DNA from 3 places in the Enterocloster bolteae genome. Region 1 is predicted to be linked to each of the others. Evidence: riboswitches for the same ligand, from Rfam matches in the RefSeq annotation. Region 1 holds a riboswitch; each other region holds the start of a gene.
What was found. Region 1 has a riboswitch for FMN ahead of CGC65_RS02930 (ECF transporter S component). Riboswitches for the same ligand answer to the same signal wherever they lie in the genome.

Region 1 (7,153 bases):
TTATTTTATTGACCGCATCCGTATTCCATTCACTTCCGTATGCCGTCCACTTCCGTTACCTTCTATTTTCGTTACCGTCCACTTCCGTTACCTTCTACTTCTGTAACCGTCTACTTCAGTCCGTCACAAAGTCCTGCAAAAAACAGGGATGTGCTCACCGCACCCGCGTCCGGAGTGCCGATGGTCTTCTCCTTATAGCTTCTCGCCCTGCCATACTTGGACACATACTGTTCGCTTTCCTTTGCGCCCCTGGCCGCTGCCCCCTTGGCCGCCTCCAGCACAGCCATCACATCGTCCTTTGCTTTCTGGGCTGCTTCCACAGCAGGAATCAGGGCATCCATCATGGTCTTGTCCCCCACGCCTGCGTTAGTGATGTCTTCCATGGCCGACAGGCATTCCGTAAACATTTCCTTCAGAGTACCTGCATCAATGGGTTTATTCCCTTCCAGGGGACCTGACAGTCCTCCTATCATGGTTCCGTATAATGGACCTGCGCTTCCTCCTCCGATCTCCATGGTATTGTCTCCCAGGTCCTCCAGAAATGTCTCCACGTCATCGTCATCCCAGCCATCCAGGCTCTTCTCGATCAGACCGGCAATCTTTCCAATGGTAACGCCGTGGTCCCCGTCGCCGAATCTGGAATCAATTTCGCTGAGATAATCCTTGTTCTCATTCCAGACCTGGGCGGCTTTTCTGAACATTTTTGTAATTTCCGGTTTTGAAAGTAACATATGTAACCTCCTCTCATGCATTTTCCCCAAATTACTCATGATTTTAGATTAACATTTGTTAGTTCCTTTGTCAATTATTCATCGCTCCCATCTTTATTTTTTGCCCTAATGCACAAAAAATGCGCAGTCCCTTTAGCAAACTGCGCATTTATGGTTACGTATGTAACCCAATATTATTCTAACGCTTCCCTGACCACATGCTCCGGTGCAATAAAATGTTTCAGGTAACCGGTTTTTAAGGCTGCCCTGAATGCCTTTGGGCTGGTATTGGCAGAACAGATACCCACCACATGCCTTGTCCTGGTCAGAAGCTCCAGTGGAATCTGAATAGCGTAATCCGTATCTGACCGGATGATATGTCCCTGGCTGTCCATAAAATAATTCAGGATCCGCCCCACTGCCTTCTGCCTTATGAGCAGGTCTCCATATCTGGCCTCCGAAGCAAAATCCGGTACCGAAGGAAAATTCCCGATATTGACCAGCGCCACATCCAGTTTTTCCCAGACATGATATATCTCATGGTAGCTGTCCAGCTCTCTGGTCAGTTTCAGCTCCTGCTCAGAAAGCACGCAGGCCGGTGAATAGATAAATCTGGGCTGGGCCCCGCTGTGCTCCGCAATGGAACGCACCAGTTCATTGGAGTGGTAATTCTTAAGCCCCACGCCGCCGTTTCCTATGAGCGGGCAGACAAATGTTCCTATGGGCACCAGCTTCGCCTTCTGCTCCATATGCTTTACAACATCCCCTATGATATGGCCCCATCCAATGCCCAGGCTGGCGCCTCCCAGCTCTGACAGATAAGAGATGGCCGCCTCTGCCACAGCCTCATTGGTAGTCTGGTCATTTGGCCCTCCGGGTACAGCCACACCGTCATAAATCCCAAAGCAGCGTCCCACCAGTTCCATCAGTGACGGCGCGCCGCCGGATTCCCCCTTGGGTGCATTTATCCGGATGGTGACAATGCCCCGGTCCCGCGCTTCCTTCAAAAGCTTGCTGACCATGGGACGGGATATACCGTATCTGTCCGCAATCTCACTCTGGGTCCTGTCCTGCTCATAATACATTCTGGCCACATTGACCAGACGCTCTGTTTTCTTATCCATACTGCCTCTTATTCATATCGCCTGGACCTCTTTGGCATGTCACAAAAGCGTATACTCCAGCATCTCATACGCCAGCCTGCTGCCCTCATTGATATCACCAGGCAGAAGGGCCCTGGCCACGCATTTCTCATCGTCATCTAAAACATCCGTGCGCTTCAGATAAGCGTAATCCCCATCAATCCGTTCCACTCTGTAATCCACACGCTCAAACATGGCTGTATTCCACCTCCGCTTCCTATTTACGGCCGCAGCACTGGCGGTAACGCTTACCGCTGCCGCAGGGACAGGGCGCATCCGGGTCAATGCGGGCTGTCTTGGCGTCCAGCTCCACCCGGTTATAACCACAGCTTCCAACCGTCCTGGTTTCCTTCCATACCTGTTCCATGATTTCATCGAATCCATTCATCTTTTCCTGGGAATCCAGGTTCAGTCCGAAATGCTCCATGATGTCTTCCACTGCTTTTGGCGTTGTCCCCAGCCTTATGTGGTGATGGATGGAGGACGCTGCCTCCTGAGCAGTCTCCTCATCGCAGCCAACCATGGCCAGGAAAAATGCCTTCAGCGGACGGATATGCCTCTTAATCTCCACTGCTCCGGTTCTGGCAATCTCCTTTACCTGGGCGGCAGAAGGTATATAAAACTCCTTGCCCTTCTGATAATTCAAGACATCTTTATAGGCATCTGCCTGAACCAGATCCCAGTCAATCAACCGGCCGTCCCAATAAGCAAAATCAGTCCAGACCCCTTTCATCTCACGGCAAAGGCGGGTGATTTCCCCTGCATCTGCCTCACAGCCAACTGTCTTGCAGATTGTCTCCACCTGACCCGCGTCAGCGGCGCCGTAAAGGTATACTGCCGCCTTACAGCAGGCCCATACCTGGCTGCGGTAATGACGCTCAGACCGGAATTTCTCCGTATTCAGTTCATCATATGCCTCTGCCACATCCGAAGGAACAACTGCTGTGCCCATACTGGTAAACCCGCAGTAACCGCCGTAGTGCAGAAAACGGAGCGCTTCCAGGTCCCCCTGGTATTCCATTCCTCCGGCTGCTGCGGCCTTCTCAAACTCTGCCGCGGTTTCATCGCTTATGGTGCCGAAAAACTGACCCATGCGCCGGGAATCCAGCAGGGCTGCAGCCAGAGCCGGGGCCAGCTTATTCTTTCCCAGCTCATCGCATCCCCCAATATGGTGAACCTTGGCAATGCGCAGAAGCTCGGTCTTTTCAAACCTGGAAAACAGGTCCTCCAGCCTGTGGATTACCCTTGGGGCCGGCCTCTGTGTTTCCGGCTTTTCAGTATCCCGGAGGCCGGTTACCTGCTTGTGGGCTGCATGTTCCCGGGATGCATGTGCCTGTACCAAATGTTCCTGAGCCCCATGTTCCTGAGCCGCGTCCTCCTGTACCCCACGTTCCTGAGCTGCATTTTCCTGCCCGTCTCCCGCTCCGCCTTGTCCGAATGCCGGATGTGCCTTTAAATTGGCATTCACTTTATCCAAATCGTACTCTTCCATTCCCTGCCGGCTGGCCCATTCCTCCATCAAGTCATGCTCCTCAGCTTCAGGGTCAGCCAGCTGGTCCAACAGGTCATAGTAACCGCCTATGCCGCCGCAGTCCTCCGGAATATTGTCTCCCTTATACTTTAACACCTGGGGATAGCTGTATTCATACTCCACTTCCTTTTCCATGAGAATCTGGTGTTCCCATGCATCCCCGAAGTCGTAGGTATATATAAAACGGGGGTTCTCCGTTATGAGCGTTCCAATCTGTGTTCCTTCCTCCAGCACATCGCAGCTGCAAGACTCCATCAGATCGTCTTCCTCTCCCGGATCCCTTATTAGCAGCCCCAGTTTCTTAAACTCAAACTCGTGCAAATGGTAATCATACCAGCCAAAGGCCTCCTGAATCACCTGATGGAGCTGGCAAAACGTAAACTGCTCCGGCACCACCACGCGTCTCCATATAGGCGGTTTACTGCCTTTTATGGTAATTTTCAACTGATAACCTTTCATAAGGCCCTCCTTCGAATTTCAAATATTTGTATAAGCAGGCATCCCGTGCCGTAACAGGCAATATCCTTCCAGTCAAAAACAGAACCCAGGATAATCCTGGCCGCAGTGTTCCCCTGCAGCCCCAGCAGCTCTGCCAGACGGAAATACTGCAGCACCTCTACACATACCGCAAAAAGAAACACATATAACGGCAGCCGCTTCATGCCCCTTGGTACGAACACCCTGACAAAGCAGTACACCAGCACCACCACCAGCATATCCCCTATATAAGGTCTGATAATGCGATCGTGAACATACAGGGCGATAATTAATTCAATTATAAATACAATGATGCTTGCGGCCAGATATCCCCACCTGGCCCTGTATTTTTTCCCGCTATCCATTGGACCTCCATCTACCGTATGCCATTGAGTTCCTGATACATATCCTTGGCAAATGTGTCTGTCATGCCGCAGATATAATCCGTCACCAGCAGCAGACGCAGATACAGCCGTTCCTCCTCATCCCTGTCCCGGGCGCATATAGAATATATCATCTTATAATTGTCAGATATAAGGGAAACCAGCTTTTTCTGCACCTGGGTCATGGGCAGGTCCGTGTCGTAGGGAATCACAGCATCCACAAACCGGTCCAAAAGAAAATCAAATATTGTCTGTGCCGCTATCTCCAGTTTCAGGATGGGTCTGGTGCTGAACGCATACCGCAAAGCAATATCCCCCAGCGCTTCCATCAACAGCTCCACATCCGTACCTGCAAAAAGGTCTCTGGTATAGGTGCCCTCCATAATAGATTCATAGTTGCCGGCAAAACATTCCGTAACGCCTGAAATCATCTGTCCCTGAACGCTGATAATCCAGTTCTGCACCGCATACTGGTCCGGCCTGTCATATCCCTTACCCACGGCCTTCCCATACTTCTCCTCCAGCCATGACACAATCTGGACATAATGGTTTGTCTGGCTGCCGGCCTTATACGCCTTTAACTCAGCCAAAAGGCGTTCATAAGAAATACAGCCCTTCTTAACCGCATCCTCAATGTCCGCCGTCTTATAGGCAATATCATCCGCTGCTTCTAATATAAATGCCAACGGATGCCTTTTTCCCAATGTGCCGGTAGACTCCTGCACATCCTGGAAATTCTCCCTGTCGCCGTGGAAATATCCCATCTTCTTCGTTCGGATATCACCGCTGTCCTTGTCAATCTCCAGGGAAGATACCGGATACTTGATAATAGTTCCCAAGAGAGCTTTTGTCAAGTTCATGCCGTGCTCATCCACCAGGAAATGAAGCCTTGTCACCACCCTGAACGCCTGGGTATTGCCCTCAAAATGGCAGAAGTCCTGTACCATCTGGGGTTCCAGAATCTCCGCCAGGGTTCTCCCCTTAAATGTAAGTCTCTCCAGATTCTTCTTAAACCAATCCTGAATGGCTGTCTCGCCAAAGTGGCCAAAAGGGGGATTCCCGATATCGTGAATCAATCCGGCACACTGAAGAATGTCACACACCGCCGCCTTATGCTCCGGTGTAAAGGTTTCATCCTTGATAATAGTACGGATGCTCTCCGATATGTTCTGTCCCAGGGATTTGGCCAGGGATGAAACCTCCAGGGAGTGAGTCAGCCTGGTACGGATGAAATCACTCCTGTCCAGCGGAAACACCTGGGTCTTATCCTGGAGGCGCCGAAAGGATGCACTGCCGATAATACGGTGATAATCTTTCTCAAACTCTGTCCGCAGGTCCGTGGAGGACTGTTTCTTGTAACTGCGGATGCGGTCGTCGCAAAGCAGTGTCTGCCAATCCATACATACCTCCTTACTGCTTTCCCGCCTGAGTCCTGCCCCTTATAATCCATCAATCCCAGCAATAATACCGGGCCCTGACAGGACAAAACGCGGGATACGTTTCATTCTAGTATATCGGAAGTCGATTCCCCTGTCAAATATGCCTTTTATATGTCAGATTATGCCCTAAACATGCGTCTATATCTATTATCAACAAAATCGTGAAAAAAGCAACAAAAAACTGCATCTTTTGCAGTTGACATCCATTGTTATTTGTGATAGTTTTAAATGAGAAAAGCAAATGAATAGGTTCTTCGGGGCAGGGTGTAATTCCCTACCGGCGGTATAGTCCGCGACCCGCTGCATGCGGCTGATTTGGTGTGATTCCAAAACCGACAGTATAGTCTGGATGAGAGAAGACAATTTTGTTCCTATGAATATTGGGTGTTATCCCTTATTTATATTGACTATGAAGTTAATCTCAGGTTCCCCGGAACCTGAGATTTTTTGTTTCCTGGAACTTCATTCATTGCCGAACCACCGTATCAAAAGCACTTATCAAGGAGGATTTGCTATGAAAACAAAATGGAGTATTCAGAAACTAATTTACACCGGTATGCTGGCCGCAGTTGCCGGCGCCCTCATGTCACTGGAATTTTCCGTTCCAATGATGCCGCCCTTTTACAAGATTGACTTCAGCGATGTTCCGTCCATTATTGCCCTGTTCCTCATGGGGCCTGCTTCAGCTGCCTGGGTGGAAATCATTAAAATCATTATCAAGCTTATCACGGTAGGCACCAATTCCATGTATGTAGGGGAATTTGCCAATCTCATCGGAGTTGCATTGTTTGTAATCCCAATGTGGGCAGTTTACAAAAAAGGCGGGAAGACCCGCCGGGCAGCAATCGCGTCATTGGCTGTCAGCGTCCCCATCCGGACTCTGTTCGCCTGTTTCTGCAATGCATTTATCACCCTACCCCTTTATGCAGCGGCCATGGGACTCCCTCTGAACCAGGTGATTACCATGGTGGCCGCGGTCAATCCGGCCATCAGCGATCTGACCACCTTCATCTTTTTAGCTACCATTCCCTTCAACCTGATTAAGCTTGGACTTAACTGCTTTGTGGGATATCTGCTGTACACCAGACTGCTGGCAGTTTATCCGGCTGTGAGAACCGCGTGAGGAAATGCGGGTTAAAAAACAATCAGGAGGTTATACACATGATACGAAATTATCGGGACTTAACCCGGTTAGAGATGGAGCAGGTCAACAAGGATGAAACCATTGTACTGATTCCCCTGGGCGCGCTGGAGCAGCACGGAAACCAGGCGCCTCTGGGTACGGACGATATCATCGCAGAGGCCATGACAGACTATATACGCAGGGAGTTGGAAGGAGAGCCGTCATCTGAGGATTCAGATTTTCCCATGCTGGTATTTCCGGTCATCCCCGTAGGTCTGAGCACAGAACACAGGAACTTCTGCGGCTCCATTACATTGAAACCCGACACCTATTACCATATGCTGTATG
Region 2 (7,153 bases), 870 kb from region 1:
GTTTGCGGTAGTTCTGGAGAGCCTTGATGGTGGTGATTTTCATATTCCATTGTCCGGCCAGCTTAAGGAGCTGGGGCATCCGCATCATGGTTCCATCCTCCTTCATGATTTCACAGCAGAGCCCGCATTCACTGAGACCGGCCAGGCGCATCAGGTCAACGGTGGCTTCGGTATGTCCGGCCCGTTCCAGCACTCCGTTTTTTCTGGCTGCCAGCGGAAACATGTGGCCGGGACGCCGGAAATCCTCAGGCCGGGACCGGGCATTTACACACTGTCTGGCCGTTACGCCCCGTTCGGCCGCGGAAATGCCGGTGGAGGTGCTTATGTGGTCAATGGAAACAGTAAAGGCTGTCTCGTGGTTGTCGGAATTGTGGGATACCATCTGGGGAAGCTTAAGCCTTGTACACAGTTCCGGGCTCATGGGCATGCAGATAAGGCCTTTGCCGTGCACTGCCATGAAATTCACGTTTTCCGTGGTTGCATGTTGGGCGGCGCAGATAAAATCGCCCTCATTTTCCCTGTTTTCATCGTCTGTCACCAGTACGATTTTTCCCTGGCGCAGTTCGTCCAGTACTTCTTCTATGGTGCTGAATCCTTTTATGGTGTTGAATCCTTCCATGGTGCGATAAATCCTCCTTGTTTTTAATGGGGACAATTCAGGTGTCCTGTTTTTAATGATTCGTTTATTTGCTGTCCGGTACTGGCGCCGCTCAAAATCCATATTGTTTGAGCAGTTCCGGCGTGATTCGGCTGCCGGTCCCCGTGCTTTTGCTGTCCACCCCTTCTGTGCAGTGGAATGGCGGGGGGATTTTTATGAATTTTTCGATATATTTCCCCACACAGTCGTTTTCCAGATTGACCACGCAGCCTGGTTTCAGGGTTCCCAGAGTGGTACAGAAGGCTGTATGGGGAATCAGGGATACGCAAAAATCCTGATCCCTTACCCGGGCAACCGTCAGGCTGACTCCGTCTATGGCAATGGAACCCTTTTCGATGATGCGGCGCAGGATGGACGGGTCAGAGCGGACGGTGTACCACAGGGCGTTGCCGTCCCGGGCAATACTCACAATGGTCCCGGTGCCGTCAATATGGCCTGACACAATATGTCCGCCGAACCTGCCGCCTGCCGTCATGGCCCGTTCCAGGTTAAGGGGACTTCCCGCGGGAAGACGGGCGAGATTGGAACGCTTCAGGGTTTCAGGCATTACATCCGCATAAAAACAGCCGGAATCAAAGGAATATGCGGTAAGGCAGACACCGTTGACGGCAATGCTGTCTCCTTTTTGAATGTCCTCCAGGACTCTGTCTGCTTTGACGGCCAGGCGGGAACCGGATAAACCGCCCTGAACAGACATCAGGATTCCGGTTTCCTCTATGATTCCTGTGAACATGGCATCAACTCCCCTTCGATAAGAATGTCCTGGTCCAGGACCGTGATTTTGGTCTTTCCCAGGGAAAAGCCCTGGTATGGGAATTCCACCCCTCTGCCTCCCACAGGTGTTTTGGCGGTTGCGCCTCCAAAGAGTCCGGGGGAAATATAGGCCTGCACTCTGTTTACGATTCCCTGGTTCAGGGCGGACCAGTTGAGGGTGGAACCGCCTTCCAGCAGGACGCTGTCAATGCCCATCTGTCCCAGGCGTTCTGTGAGGGCATTCAGATCCACGCGTCCCTCACGGGGCGGAAGGAGGAGGATTTCACAGCCCTTTTCTTCATAGGGAAGCCATGCTTCCCTGTCAGGACAGCAGGTGGCCAGTATGGTCCTGGCCTGGGAGCAGGTGGCAGCGACCTGGGAATCCGGCGGTGTGCGAAGCTGTGAATCGCAGATAATCCGCACCGGATTCCTGGTATCCGGGAGACGGCATGTAAGCAGGGAATCATCGGCCAGTATGGTTTCCACACCGCACATGACAGCAGAATACCTGCTTCTGTCCTCATGGACCCTTCGGCGCGCTCTCTCCCCGGTAATCCATCGGGAATGCCCGGCAAAGGTGGCTGTCTTGCCATCCAGTGTCATGGCATATTTCATGATAACAAGGGGCCGGCCGGTCTTTATGTAGTGGAAGAATACGTGGTTGAGTTCCCTGCATTCTTCTTCCAGAATACCTTCTGTCACTTCAATGCCGTTGGCTACTAAGATTTTGGTGCCCTTGCCGGATACCATGGGATTGGGATCTCTTGTGCCTATGACCACCCGGCGGATGCCGCTTTCTATGATGGCATCCGTGCAGGGCGGGGTCTTGCCGTGATGGCAGCAGGGCTCCAGGGTTACATACAGGGTTGCGCCCCTGGGAGATTCGGTCAGGGATGCAAGGGCATTCCGCTCTGCATGGGGCCCACCGAAATAAAGGTGGCTGCCCTGTCCGATGATACGGCCCTCCCTGACAATGACAGCACCCGCCATGGGATTGGGGCTGACCTTTTTGCAGCCCTTTCTGGCCAGTTTCAGTGCGATGGACATGTAATCAGAATCGTTCAATGCGGTGCCTCCTTTACAAATGATGGGACACGCATGGCGCAGCCATGGCCTGTCCCCTGGTTCATAGCTGTAAAAAACAGCTATAAAAAATGCCTTGAACCGGTATCGTTCAAGGCAGAAAATATAAAACCCAAGGCACAGTTTCTGTGCCATATGGAGGGCATGGGGGTGGGAGGTACACAAAAGCCCTGGAATGATAGTTCATTCCAGGGCACTTTCAACCAGCCACAAAAAGCGCATAAGCGCGTCCATGTCATCGTTCCATCTTCTTTCATCCAGACTGTACTGTCGGCTTCGGAGTTTCACCGAATCATGCCTTGCGGCTCGTGGGCTGTACCACCGGTAGGGAATTGCACCCTGCCCTGAAGATATTATTCAATTGAGTGTTATTATAAGCACTGTGCGGCGGTATGTCAAGAAGGATTTTTGGAATAACGGTTAAATCTCAGGGCGCATTGTGCTATAATGAAACCATGAAAGCAAACCATGGAAGCAGGCGTGGGCCTGCGCTGTCAGAACAGGAGGATGGGCGTATGAAGGAAGGAAAGAAACTCATTGTGACCATTGGCAGACAGTACGGCAGCGGCGGCAGTGAAATCGGCGCCAGGCTGGCCAAGGAACTGGGAATCCATTTCTATGACAAGAATATCCTGCGCATGAATTCAGACCAAAGCGGTATCAAGGAGAGCTATTACTATCTGGCAGACGAGAAGGCGGGAAACAAGCTTTTGTATAAGATTATCAAGAGCCTGACCCCGGAAAAGGGAAGTCCTTCCTTTGGCTCCGACCTGGTGTCGGCGGACAATCTGTTCCGGTTCCAGTCCGAGGTTATACGAAAGCTGGCGGCGGAGGAGAGCTGTGTTATCATGGGGCGCTGTGCCGACTATGTGCTGGAGGGCGCGGAAGGTCTGGTAAGAGTATTCCTGTACGCGGATATGGAATACCGGGAAAAGCGAATCAGCGATCTGGGCTATTATGAGCCCAGGGATATCAGGAAGAACATCAAGCGCATTGACAGGGAGCGGAGGGATTACCACCGGTACTACACAGGCCGCGACTGGGAAAATGTGGAGAACTACGACCTGATGCTGAACACGGCATCCCTGGGAACAGAGGGGGCCATGGAAGCCATACGTGCCTATTTGCGGATTAAGGAATATGAGCTGTAGCGTGCCGGAACCTGCCCCTAAGCTGCACTTTTCAGGTTTAGGGGAAAATACATGCATATAATAGGCTGGGCCGTATTATATTTAGGTAATGAAAAGAAACTGCGAGGTATTACATGGCAACCAATCCAGAACGGACATCCAGTGGACTGCTGCAGATTAACGTAATCAACATACAGAATAATTTTCCCATACAGAACGCCAGGGTCACTATCAGCTATAAAGGAGAACCGGACCGCACGGTGGAGCAGCTGACCACCAACAGTTCAGGCCAGACAGAGCAGGTGCAGCTTCCGGCGCCCCCTGTGGAATACAGTCTGGAACCAAGCATTATCCAGCCCTATTCAGAATATAACCTGATGGTGGAGGCAGAGGGCTTTGAGCCTCTGGCCATATCAGGCACCGAGATACTGGCCCAGGCCACGGCCATACAGCCGGCAGTCATGACACCGGTTGGCGGGGAAACACCTCCCGAAGACCCGGTGGTGATACCGGATCATACCCTGTACGGGAATTATCCCCCAAAGATAGCGGAACCAGAGATAAAACCAGTGAACGAGAGCGGGGAAATCGTACTCAGCCGGGTGGTAGTGCCTCAAACCGTGGTGGTCCATGACGGGGTGCCAACGGACAGTACGGCCAAGGACTATTATGTGCCCTACAGGGACTACATAAAAAATGTGGCATCCAGCGAAATATATTCCACCTGGCCCAGGGCCACCATAACAGCCAATGTGCTGGCAATCATGTCCTTTACCCTGAACCGGGTATACACTGAGTGGTACAGGAACCAGGGCTATGATTTCACCATCACGTCCTCCACTGCCTTTGACCACAAGTGGATATATGGAAGGAATATATTCGAGAGCATCAGCCTGATCGTGGATGAGATATTTGATAACTACCTGTCCCGTCCGGGTGTGAGACAGCCTATCCTGACCCAGTACTGTGACGGGCGCCAGGTCCAGTGTCCGAACTGGATGACACAGTGGGGGTCATGCTCCCTTGGAGAGCAGGGCTACAGTCCCATTGAGATTCTGCGTCATTTTTACGGGGACAGCATTTATGTAAACACAGCGGAGCAGATATCCGGGATACCGGCCTCCTGGCCTGGCAGCGACCTGACCATAGGAAGCTCCGGGGATAAGGTGCGCCAGATGCAGGAACAGCTGGATGAGATAGCAACGGTTTATTCGGCCATTCCCAGGGTGACGCCCGACGGGATATACGGTTCCGGAACAGCGAACGCGGTGCGGGAATTCCAGTCTATCTTCGGACTGCCCCAGACAGGAGTGGTGGATTTTGCCACATGGTATAAAATATCGCATATTTATGTGGGAATTACCCGGATTGCGGAATTAGTGTAATAATCTGATTTTGCAGCATGATGAAAAAGAAGTGAAAGGTATGATGGCCCCCGGTGCTGCCGGGGGCTTGTTTTTAATTGCGGCGGGCTTTTTTGGCGGGTGGGGGTGGGGGTGGGGGTGGATATGACCGGACAGGAAAAATTAAAATTAATTAACAAGGTACCTTGACAAAAAGAAAAAACAGGAGTAAGATATAAAACACAAGGTACCTAACTAATTAATTAGTTCGTCAGACCATATAGGAACCGGATGGCATTTGAGATAATATCTAAGATGACAGATGAAGTAAAAAATCAGATGGTTGTGATATGGATTGGCGGCATCAGCGAGATAAGGAGAGAACGATATGGACGAGAATAGAAATGAAATGGACAAGATGGAAAATACCAATCATGCCGGCAATAGCAGCAATAGCAGCAATGCCAGCAATGCCAGCAATACCAGTAATGCCGGCAACACCAGTAATTCTAATAATGATACCACCCAGGACTACTGCCCATGCTGTCCCAACCATTGTCAGGCAGACGCCCTGGAATGCGGAAAAGGAACACGGTACTTTCAGGAAAACCCCAGCGAGGGTGAACACTTTCGGGAGCATCATCATGGACAAGGCCATGGGTTTCATGGAAGATGTCCCGGACATCTTAACCGGGAAGACATGTCCCTGGAGGATATCCTTTTGTACCAGTTCCGTTCCTGTACCCACTTTTTCCGTTACGGAATGGGCGGAAAGACAGGCCAGCAGAGAATACTGGCCATGCTGGCGGAAAGGGGAATCATCACACAGCGGGAGCTTCAGGACATGCTGGGAGTGCAGTCAGGTTCCCTCAGCGAGATTCTCAATAAGGTAGAAACGTGCGGTTATATCATGCGCAGGCAGAATGAAAGGGACAGGCGCCAGATGAATCTGGAACTGACAGATTCAGGAATGGAGGCAGCCCGGAATTTCAGGGAAGAACATATGAAGAAAGCCAGAGCCATGTTTGACGGGCTGACAGAAGATGAGAAAAAGCAGCTGTCCTCCCTGTTGGAGAAGATGATGGAGCACTGGCCCCGGATGGAGGAAGGAGGAGCCTGCGGACAGGGGGGTGGCAGCCGGTTCGGCAGGAGAGGTTTTCCGGGAGCAGACAGAGAACACGGGACAGAGGACCGGCGCCGCGGAGGAAGGATGGGAGGCAGACATTCCCTATAAAAAGCAGACATCAGAGACAAGGGCAGGGCGCATATTTTTGGTCCTGTCCTTGTTTCGTCCGGTCTGTATACTGCCCTCTTTGTACTAAAAAAAATTTGATTATCACAAAAAAATTTAGCTCCTAAAGTCATTGCAAATTCATATGAAATACAGTATAATCTTTACAATTTGGGCTGAGGTCACATGGCCCTTAAGCAAACACATAAGAAAGGACAGGTACCCCCATATGAAAGCATACCTCATACTGGAAGATGGAACTGTGTTCACCGGGACCAGCATTGGTTCTGAACGTGAAGTCATCAGTGAAATCGTGTTTAACACGTCAATGACCGGTTATCTGGAAGTGCTGACCGATCCGTCCTATGCAGGACAGGCCGTTGTCATGACATATCCCCTTATTGGCAATTATGGAATCTGCCATAAGGACATGGAGTCAGCAAAGCCCTGGCCGGATGGCTATATTGTAAGAGAATTATCAAGAATCCCCAGCAATTTCAGAAGCGAGGATACCATTCAAAACTTCTTAAAAGAACACGACATTCCCGGTATCTGCGGTATCGATACAAGAGCCCTTACCAAAATATTAAGAGAAAAAGGCACCATGAACGGTATGATTACTACAAAGGAATATACCGATTTTAGCGAGCCCATTAAGCGCATGAAGGAGTATACCGTCACAGGCGTGGTGCTTAAGACCACCACTAAAGAAACATACGTCCTTCCCGGAAACGGTAAAAAGGTTGCCCTTCTGGACTACGGCGCCAAGAGAAACATTGCCCGTTCCCTGAACCAGAGGGGATGTGAGGTAACGGTTTATCCGGCTGACACACCCGCAGAAAAAGTGCTGGCAGGAAAACCTGACGGCATCATGCTCAGCAACGGCCCCGGGGATCCAAAGGAAAATACAGCCATCATACGGGAAGTGAAAAAGCTTTATGAATCAGATGTGCCT
Region 3 (7,153 bases), 430 kb from region 1:
ACAGCAGCCTGGCTGTCCATAGGGTTCACCGCCCACAGTCCTGCACACAGGCATATAAGCCCTGATGCCTTAATGATTCCTTTCCCTAATCCCCTTATGCTCACGCTGACTCTCCTAACTTCCATCTATTTTCCTGAAAATGTAAATATTACGCAAATATTACGTTTATTAAAAACAGTATATTATTTATTCACATTTTTGTCAAGAAAAAGGAGCTGTTTTTTAACAGCTCCTGCCATGTGCTTCTTTCATATGTTTCTTTCATATGCTTTTGCCATATGCCTTGGTCATATGCTTTTTCCATATACTTCTGCCCCATCAGCCCAATATCTGCTTCTGATTATCTCCTGGGTCCCCTGAACATCCACACGGCCAGCATTACCAGCAGCACCGGCCATATATAGGACAGAATCCAGCCAGCCAGTCCCATGATGCCGAAGAACACAGTCATCACCAGGAATATGACCAGGAATACCACCAGCCCGGCAATGAGCCTGACATACCACTTGCCAAAGTCCACATAATGGACCTCCGGTTTTTTCCCCCTGAACGGTTCCCGTTCTTCCTGGCTGCTTCCTGCCGGCCCTGAACGGTAGGATGCTTCTGATTCAAAGGAATCAAATCCATCCGGCCTGTCCTCGGTGTCAAGGGCAGCGTCCACTATGGTCCTGGCAATGATTCTCGGACCTCCCAGGCTCTCTATGACCTCATCCTCTGTCTGTCCCTTGGCAGCCTCCTCCATAATATAGGAGTCATAATACCGCAAATTCTCCTGTATGACGGAATAGGGTACCCGTCCTTCCAGCTCACTTTTTAGTCCCTGCAAAAATTCTGTCCTGCTCATTACTCAACCCTTTCCTTAATCGTTCCCTCTCTGTAAGCAGCTACCAGCTCCTTCAAATCGGCTATCTGTCCTTTTAATTCTTTTCCTTTATCCGTATCAGCCACCATCACCCTGCTCTTTACTTTCTCCACCACGGATACCTTTGGCGTGCTCTCCTTCTTAGGGTCAAAGGGCCTGTGCTCTGCCAGAGCCAGGTGATGTGAATTATAAATCAGGGTATATCCCGCAATGCCCGTGGTGCTCTGGTATGCCTTCGAGAGACCGCCGTCAATGATGAACAGCTTACCGCCCGCCTTCATGGGCTTCTCCCCATCCTTTAGCTTAACCGGCACATGGCCGTTGATAATGTGGGAGCCCTCCACGGGAAGCCCGAATTCCTCCAGCAGGCGGTTGCAGAATTCTTCCTTCAGGCTCAGCTGGTAGTAGGGGTTCATCACTTCCTTATATGTGGATTTATCCTCCACGAAATAATGTTCAAAGGTAGTCATCTTATCCTTGCCGAATACAGGGGATTTTGCCCCGCACCACAGATACCACATCATATCCATGGCCTGCTCCTTACCGGGCGTCCCCTCCGGCATGAAATAGGCATTCTGAACCTGCTGGTTAAAGAAGTCCATCAGCGCCTTCCCGCCATAGGATACCCCGTTCATGGTGATGGTATCGAAAGAACCGTCCTTTTTCATGGGAATACAGCCATGGTAAAGGAGGTTGGAATTATAACATTTATAAATGGCCCCATGGGAGTACAGGAATCTTATATGCTTATGCAGCAGTTCCCCATGCTTGAAGGAGGCCTGCAGGGTGCGCAGCAGCTCCTTCTCACCACGGCTCAGCTCCAGAGGATTCTTTGGGTCCACGGTCGGGAAATTCATGTCCAGCATGGGAAATGTTTTTCCTTCAATGACCACTGTACCCTTCTCAAAGTCCACGCCGGACAAAAGGACCCTGTTGTCCATCTCATACTCCGGATGGCGCTTAATCATGGCGCCCTCCACCTTAAACTGAATCACCGCAATGGCCTTGTGCATCTTGGCCGCCAGGCCGGGGTCCACTGCATCGTAAATGTTCTCGTCCAGAATTTTGGGCATGAACCGTGTGCAGGGGTCGTCCTGGTACACCTTGGCTGCAAACATGGAAAGGGGCCTTAGATTGATGCCGTAACCATCCTCCAGCACATCAAAGCTGTTGTAACTGATGGCAATACGCAGCACATTGCAGATGCAGGCCAGATTTCCTGTTGCTGCCCCCATCCATGAAATATCATGATTCCCCCACTGTATATCCACATCGTGGAAGCACATGAGCTCATTCATGATAATGTCCGCCCTTGGCCCCCTGTCGTAGATGTCGCCTATAATATGAAGGTTGTCAATGGTCAGGTTCTGAATCAGATGGCACAGGGCAATGATGAACTTGTCCGCCGTGTCATTCTCAATGATGGAGTGTATAATTTCGTTATAGTACAGTTTCTTGTTATCGTCGTTGTAGTCCACGTGAAGCAGCTCGTCAATGATGTAGGCAAATTCCTGCGGCATCTTCTTGCGGACTTTTGAGCGGGTGTACTTGGAGGACACCTCCTTGCAGCTTTGTACCAGACGGTAGATGGTGATTTTCTGCCAATCCTCGGTGTAGTGCCCCTGTTTCATCATACGGGCCAGGTTCCGCTCCGGATAATAAATCAGGTTTGCCAGCTGTACCTGCTCCTCCTCGGGAATCAGGTGGCCGAAGGTCTCCTTGATTTTCTCCCGGGTAATGCCGGACGAAGAACGCAGCAGGTGTATAAACGCCTCATATTCCCCGTGCAAGTCGCTGAAAAAATATTCGGTTCCCTTGGGAAGACTGCAAATCGCTGTCAGATTGACAATTTCACTGGTGGCTTCCTTTACTGTGGGGTATTCTTTTGCCAGGAGCTTAAGATATGCCAAATCCCTCATCATCATATTCCCCCAATCCCAATTGCATTTTATTTAAAGTTATAGTAACATATTCTTAATGAAATGAAAAGTTTTTCCAACTGAACAAAGGTTTAAGATTATCTAAATTTTTTCTAAGGAGAAGAGATGCCAATGGAGGAATTATACGTATTTGGAACAGGAAACGCCCAGGCCACCCGCTGTTATAATACCTGTTTTGCCATAAAGGACGGGGATGAATATTTCATGGTGGATGCAGGAGGAGGAAACGGCATCCTGCGCATCCTGGAGGATATGGATGTGGACCTGTGCCATATCCACAACATTTTCGTCACCCATGAGCACACGGACCACATCATGGGTATTGTGTGGATGGTGCGCATGGTGGCTGCTGCCATGAAAAAAGGAAAGTATGAAGGCGAGCTGCAGATTTACTGCCACCAGGGACTGGTGGATACCATCTCCACCATCTGCCGCCTGACGATCCAGGGCAAGTTCTATAAGATGATTGGAAGCCGCATTTTCCTGGTGCCGGTGGAGGACGGCGAGACAGTCCATATCTTGGACTATGACGTCACCTTCTTTGACATCCTGTCCACCAAGGCCAGGCAGTTCGGATTTACCACCACTCTGAAAAACGGCCGCCGGTTTACCTGCGCAGGGGATGAGCCGTACAACGCGGAGTGCCGCCCCTACGTGGAAGGCAGTGACTGGCTGCTTCACGAAGCCTTCTGCCTGTACCGCGACCGTGATATCTTCGAACCCTATGAAAAACACCACAGCACGGTAAAAGAGGCCTGCGAGCTGGCAAAGGAGCTCTCCATCCCCAACCTTGTGCTATGGCATACGGAGGACAAACACCTGTCGGAGCGCAAAGCCCTATATACGGCTGAGGGCAGGGAATACTATGACGGCAATCTGCTGGTGCCGGATGACGGGGAAATCATCCCGCTGTAAACGTGCGGTGTACGCCGCATTCGTGTACACAGGATTCGTGTACGGCGGATTTATCTACGGCGGATTACAGAGTTATGTTAAGAGATAGGAAATCACCACGGTTCTATATTGCCGTGGTGGTTTTTTACTTACATGGGCAAGAATAGTCGAGAAATCCTTTTTCCGGTTCTGTATAATGATAAACGTCGGAGGTGATACAGATGAAAGAACAGATAGAAGCAGTCCAAAGAATGCAGGATTATATAGAGAGCCACTGGCAGGAGTCCATTACTCTGGCTGATTTATCGAAGGCCTCCCATTTTTCTCCCTGGTATTCTGCCAGGCTGTTCAGGAAGCTGACCGGTCTTTCGCCGGCTGACTACATCCGGCGTTACAAACTGTCCCGGTCCGCCCTGCGGCTGCGGGACGAGGACTGCAAAGTCATTGATGTTGCTTTTGATTTGGGATTCGGAAGCGTGGACGGATACCAGAGGGCATTTCTCCGCGAATTCGGCTGTAATCCCCGTGAATACGCCGCTCATCCCGTTCCCCTGTATCTGATGACCCCCTACGGCGTAAAATACAGATTCACAGAAAAGGAGCCCATGAATATGGAACAAATTAAGAACGTATTTATTCAGGTCATTGAAAAACCAGCCCGCAAGGTCATCCTTAAGCGGGGCATCCAGGCGTATGATTACATGACCTACTGCAATGAAGCCGGCTGTGATGTGTGGGGACTTCTCACCAGCATCAAATCCATAAGCGGCGAACCGTTATGCCTCTGGCTCCCCGAACAATACCGCCCGGAGGGTACATCCCAATACGTTCAGGGCGTGGAAGTATCCTCAGACTACAGCGGTCCTGTGCCGGAGGGCTTTGATGTAATCCAGCTGCCGGCTGCCAGTTACCTCATGTTTCAGGGAGAGCCCTTCGAGGAAGAGGACTTCTGCCAGGCCATACAGATGGTTCAGACAGCCATGGAACGTTACGATCTGTCGGTCATCGGTCTGGCCCCTGACCCTGAAAATCCCAGAATTCAGCTGGAACCCATAGGGACCAGGGGATATATCGAAATGCTTCCGGTAAAACAGGCTGTATCCTCATCTCATTCACACCCGGCGCCGGCTGTTAATCCTTAAGAAGCCTTAACCGCCCGCCGTCCTGAATCCGAATGGATGATAACGCTGACCCTTTTATAGACCAGGGCGGTGAGCAGGCTTACAATGGCGCCTTTCAGTATATTAAAGGGGCCTACAGCCAGGATTACGAATGTCCACACATTGCTGATAGCCGGGTTGATGGCCGCGCCTGCAGCAATGATGGTGTCCAGGGGCATGAAATGGGAATAGAACGGAAGCATAACAACCGCATTGAGTATCACAGCCACAATTGTCATGATTACAGTTCCCGCAGCCATTCCCATGACAGCCCCCTTTTTCGTCTTTTTAAGCCTGTAAATAATACCGGCCGGCAGCACAAGGGAGCATCCAAAGCAAAAATTGGCAAACTCCCCCACAAATCCCGTGCTGGTAGGCTTTAGTATCAGCTTCACCAGTATTTTCACCAGTTCCATGACAACGCCTGCCACAGGCCCCAGGGCAAAGGTACCCACAAGCACCGGCACCTCACTGATATCCATGCCGTAAAATGACGGCGCGATAAATGGAAGCGGCACCTCAAAAATCATAAGCACTGCCGCCAGGGCGCCGAACATGGCCATGACGGTTACATTCCTTACACTGAGTAAGTGATTCTGTTTCATTTCCCTATCCTCCTTGTTATGAGCACTTAGTGACCGTATTTTGGTCACTTACGTGCGATACATGACCCTTCACTTGGTGAGGTCTCCCACGAACCTAGTGAAGGGGCCCGTTATGAGCACTTGGTGTCCGTTTTCCGGTCACTTACGTGCGTATATGTGTCCTTCGGAATGCGTGCACTATAAAAGCCCCGGATACGCAAATAATCCGGGGCCTGTTCATCTACCACTTACACACCTTCTTCTCTCATCCAGACTATACTGTCGGTTCTGGAATCACACCAGATCAGCCGCCGTAGCGGGTCGCGGACTATTACCGCCGGTAGGGAATCACACCCTGCCCCGAAGAACTTTATTTAATTATAGCTGAATCATAGCACATATGAGGGTGGTTGGCAATAGGCTGCGCCATAATTTCCCCATTTCCCCATTTCAAACCCAACGTTCTGACTCAGCGCTTCCAGACTACCACGTCCTCCAGCTTTTTGCGCGGACGTGGCGGCGGCGATTCCTCCGGATACCCAAAGGCCACGGCTGCCACCAGCTCATCCCCGCAGTCCATCCATGCGCACAGCTCCTCATAGGCAAAGAATATGTCGCAGATCCACAGACTGCCGATTCCCATATCCGTTGCTTCCAAAAGCATATTCTCAATTGCCGCGCTGACAGACTGGATATTACAGAGCTCATAAATCCTGTCCTCGTCGTTGAGGGGAGAAAACATCCCCTTCCCCAGGGGATTCAGGACAAATATGACCACAGGCGCCTGTTCCATGATTTGGACCGTGTACTCCGCGCCTCCCAGGTGCCTGCTGCTGTCCGGCAGCATAGCTTTTCCTGCCTTCTCCCGCTGGATTCCGGCCTGAAACGCCCTCAGCATGTTTTCTTTTGCCTGTCCCTGAATGACCATAAATTTCCATGGCTGCCTGTTCTTTGCTGACGGTGCCTTTATCCCGCTTTCCACAATTTTACAGATAACCTCATGGGGTATTTCCTTGTCTGAGAACCTGCGTATACTTCTGCGCCTGTCTATTGCATCCATTTTCTGTCTCCTTCGTATTTTCCGGGCAGGCTAAACTCCTATGGCCATTATTCTTCTATGGCCATTATCCATCTGCGGCTGGTATCTCCATACCCGCGATTCTCCTGAATCCGCGATTCTCCTGTACCCGCTACTCTCCCAAAGCCATCCTGTAAATTTCCATCATCTCTTCCTTGCCCAGTTCCCGGATGCCCGGCAGGGTACGCTTTCCCATGTTGGTGCACTTGACAGCCATTTCTTCCAGGCGTTCTTCCTCCACACCCAGTTCTTTTAAGGAAGAGGGCATACCCAGGCTCTTATAGAAATCTTCTGTGGCCCGGATTCCTGCCAGGGCCGTGTTCATAGGGCAGTCAAAATCCATGTCTATGTTCCACACCTGGACCGCATAACGTGCGAAGCGGTTCACATCACTGGGGCACACAAACCTGGCCCAGGATGGCCACAGGGCTGCCAGACCTGCTCCGTGGGCAATGGATGGGTACATGCCGGAAAGCTCATGCTCCAGCTGGTGGACCTGCATGAAGAACTCCCTTCCAGCCCCTGTCAACCCGTTGTGGGAAAGGCTTCCTCCCCACATAAGAGCGGCTCTGGCTTCATAGTTATCCGGATCTTTATCGGCAATCCTTCCTGCCTCCACCGTGGATTTTAACAAT

Region 2: it holds a riboswitch for FMN, as region 1 does, so the genes downstream of both, ribD (bifunctional diaminohydroxyphosphoribosylaminopyrimidine deaminase/5-amino-6-(5-phosphoribosylamino)uracil reductase RibD) here and CGC65_RS02930 (ECF transporter S component) in region 1, are expected to answer to the same signal.
Region 3: it holds a riboswitch for FMN, as region 1 does, so the genes downstream of both, CGC65_RS04840 (ECF transporter S component) here and CGC65_RS02930 (ECF transporter S component) in region 1, are expected to answer to the same signal.

Annotation. Positions count from the first base shown of each region.
Region 1 is NZ_CP022464.2:603,162-610,314, reverse strand. It holds gene CGC65_RS02960 (DAK2 domain-containing protein) at 111-731, opposite strand; gene CGC65_RS02955 (sugar-binding transcriptional regulator) at 905-1,834, opposite strand; gene CGC65_RS02950 (hypothetical protein) at 1,874-2,047, opposite strand; gene CGC65_RS02945 (IS1096 element passenger TnpR family protein) at 2,070-3,842, opposite strand; gene CGC65_RS02940 (ribosomal maturation YjgA family protein) at 3,839-4,225, opposite strand; gene CGC65_RS02935 (deoxyguanosinetriphosphate triphosphohydrolase) at 4,237-5,643, opposite strand; FMN riboswitch at 5,929-6,047, shown strand; gene CGC65_RS02930 (ECF transporter S component) at 6,197-6,805, shown strand; gene CGC65_RS02925 (creatininase family protein) at 6,844-7,153, shown strand, end outside.
Region 2 is NZ_CP022464.2:1,477,883-1,485,035, forward strand. It holds gene CGC65_RS06910 (bifunctional 3,4-dihydroxy-2-butanone-4-phosphate synthase/GTP cyclohydrolase II) at 1-619, opposite strand, end outside; gene CGC65_RS06915 (riboflavin synthase) at 711-1,391, opposite strand; gene ribD (bifunctional diaminohydroxyphosphoribosylaminopyrimidine deaminase/5-amino-6-(5-phosphoribosylamino)uracil reductase RibD) at 1,373-2,476, opposite strand; FMN riboswitch at 2,736-2,850, opposite strand; gene CGC65_RS06925 (cytidylate kinase-like family protein) at 3,010-3,645, shown strand; gene CGC65_RS06930 (peptidoglycan-binding domain-containing protein) at 3,759-5,009, shown strand; gene CGC65_RS06935 (MarR family winged helix-turn-helix transcriptional regulator) at 5,356-6,201, shown strand; gene CGC65_RS06940 (carbamoyl phosphate synthase small subunit) at 6,428-7,153, shown strand, end outside.
Region 3 is NZ_CP022464.2:1,033,845-1,040,997, reverse strand. It holds gene CGC65_RS04865 (C40 family peptidase) at 1-125, opposite strand, end outside; gene CGC65_RS04860 (HAAS signaling domain-containing protein) at 341-844, opposite strand; gene CGC65_RS04855 (fructose-bisphosphatase class III) at 844-2,784, opposite strand; gene CGC65_RS04850 (MBL fold metallo-hydrolase) at 2,908-3,717, shown strand; gene CGC65_RS04845 (helix-turn-helix domain-containing protein) at 3,918-4,838, shown strand; gene CGC65_RS04840 (ECF transporter S component) at 4,835-5,461, opposite strand; FMN riboswitch at 5,694-5,812, opposite strand; gene CGC65_RS04835 (nitroreductase family protein) at 5,910-6,500, opposite strand; gene CGC65_RS04830 (iron-containing alcohol dehydrogenase) at 6,631-7,153, opposite strand, start outside.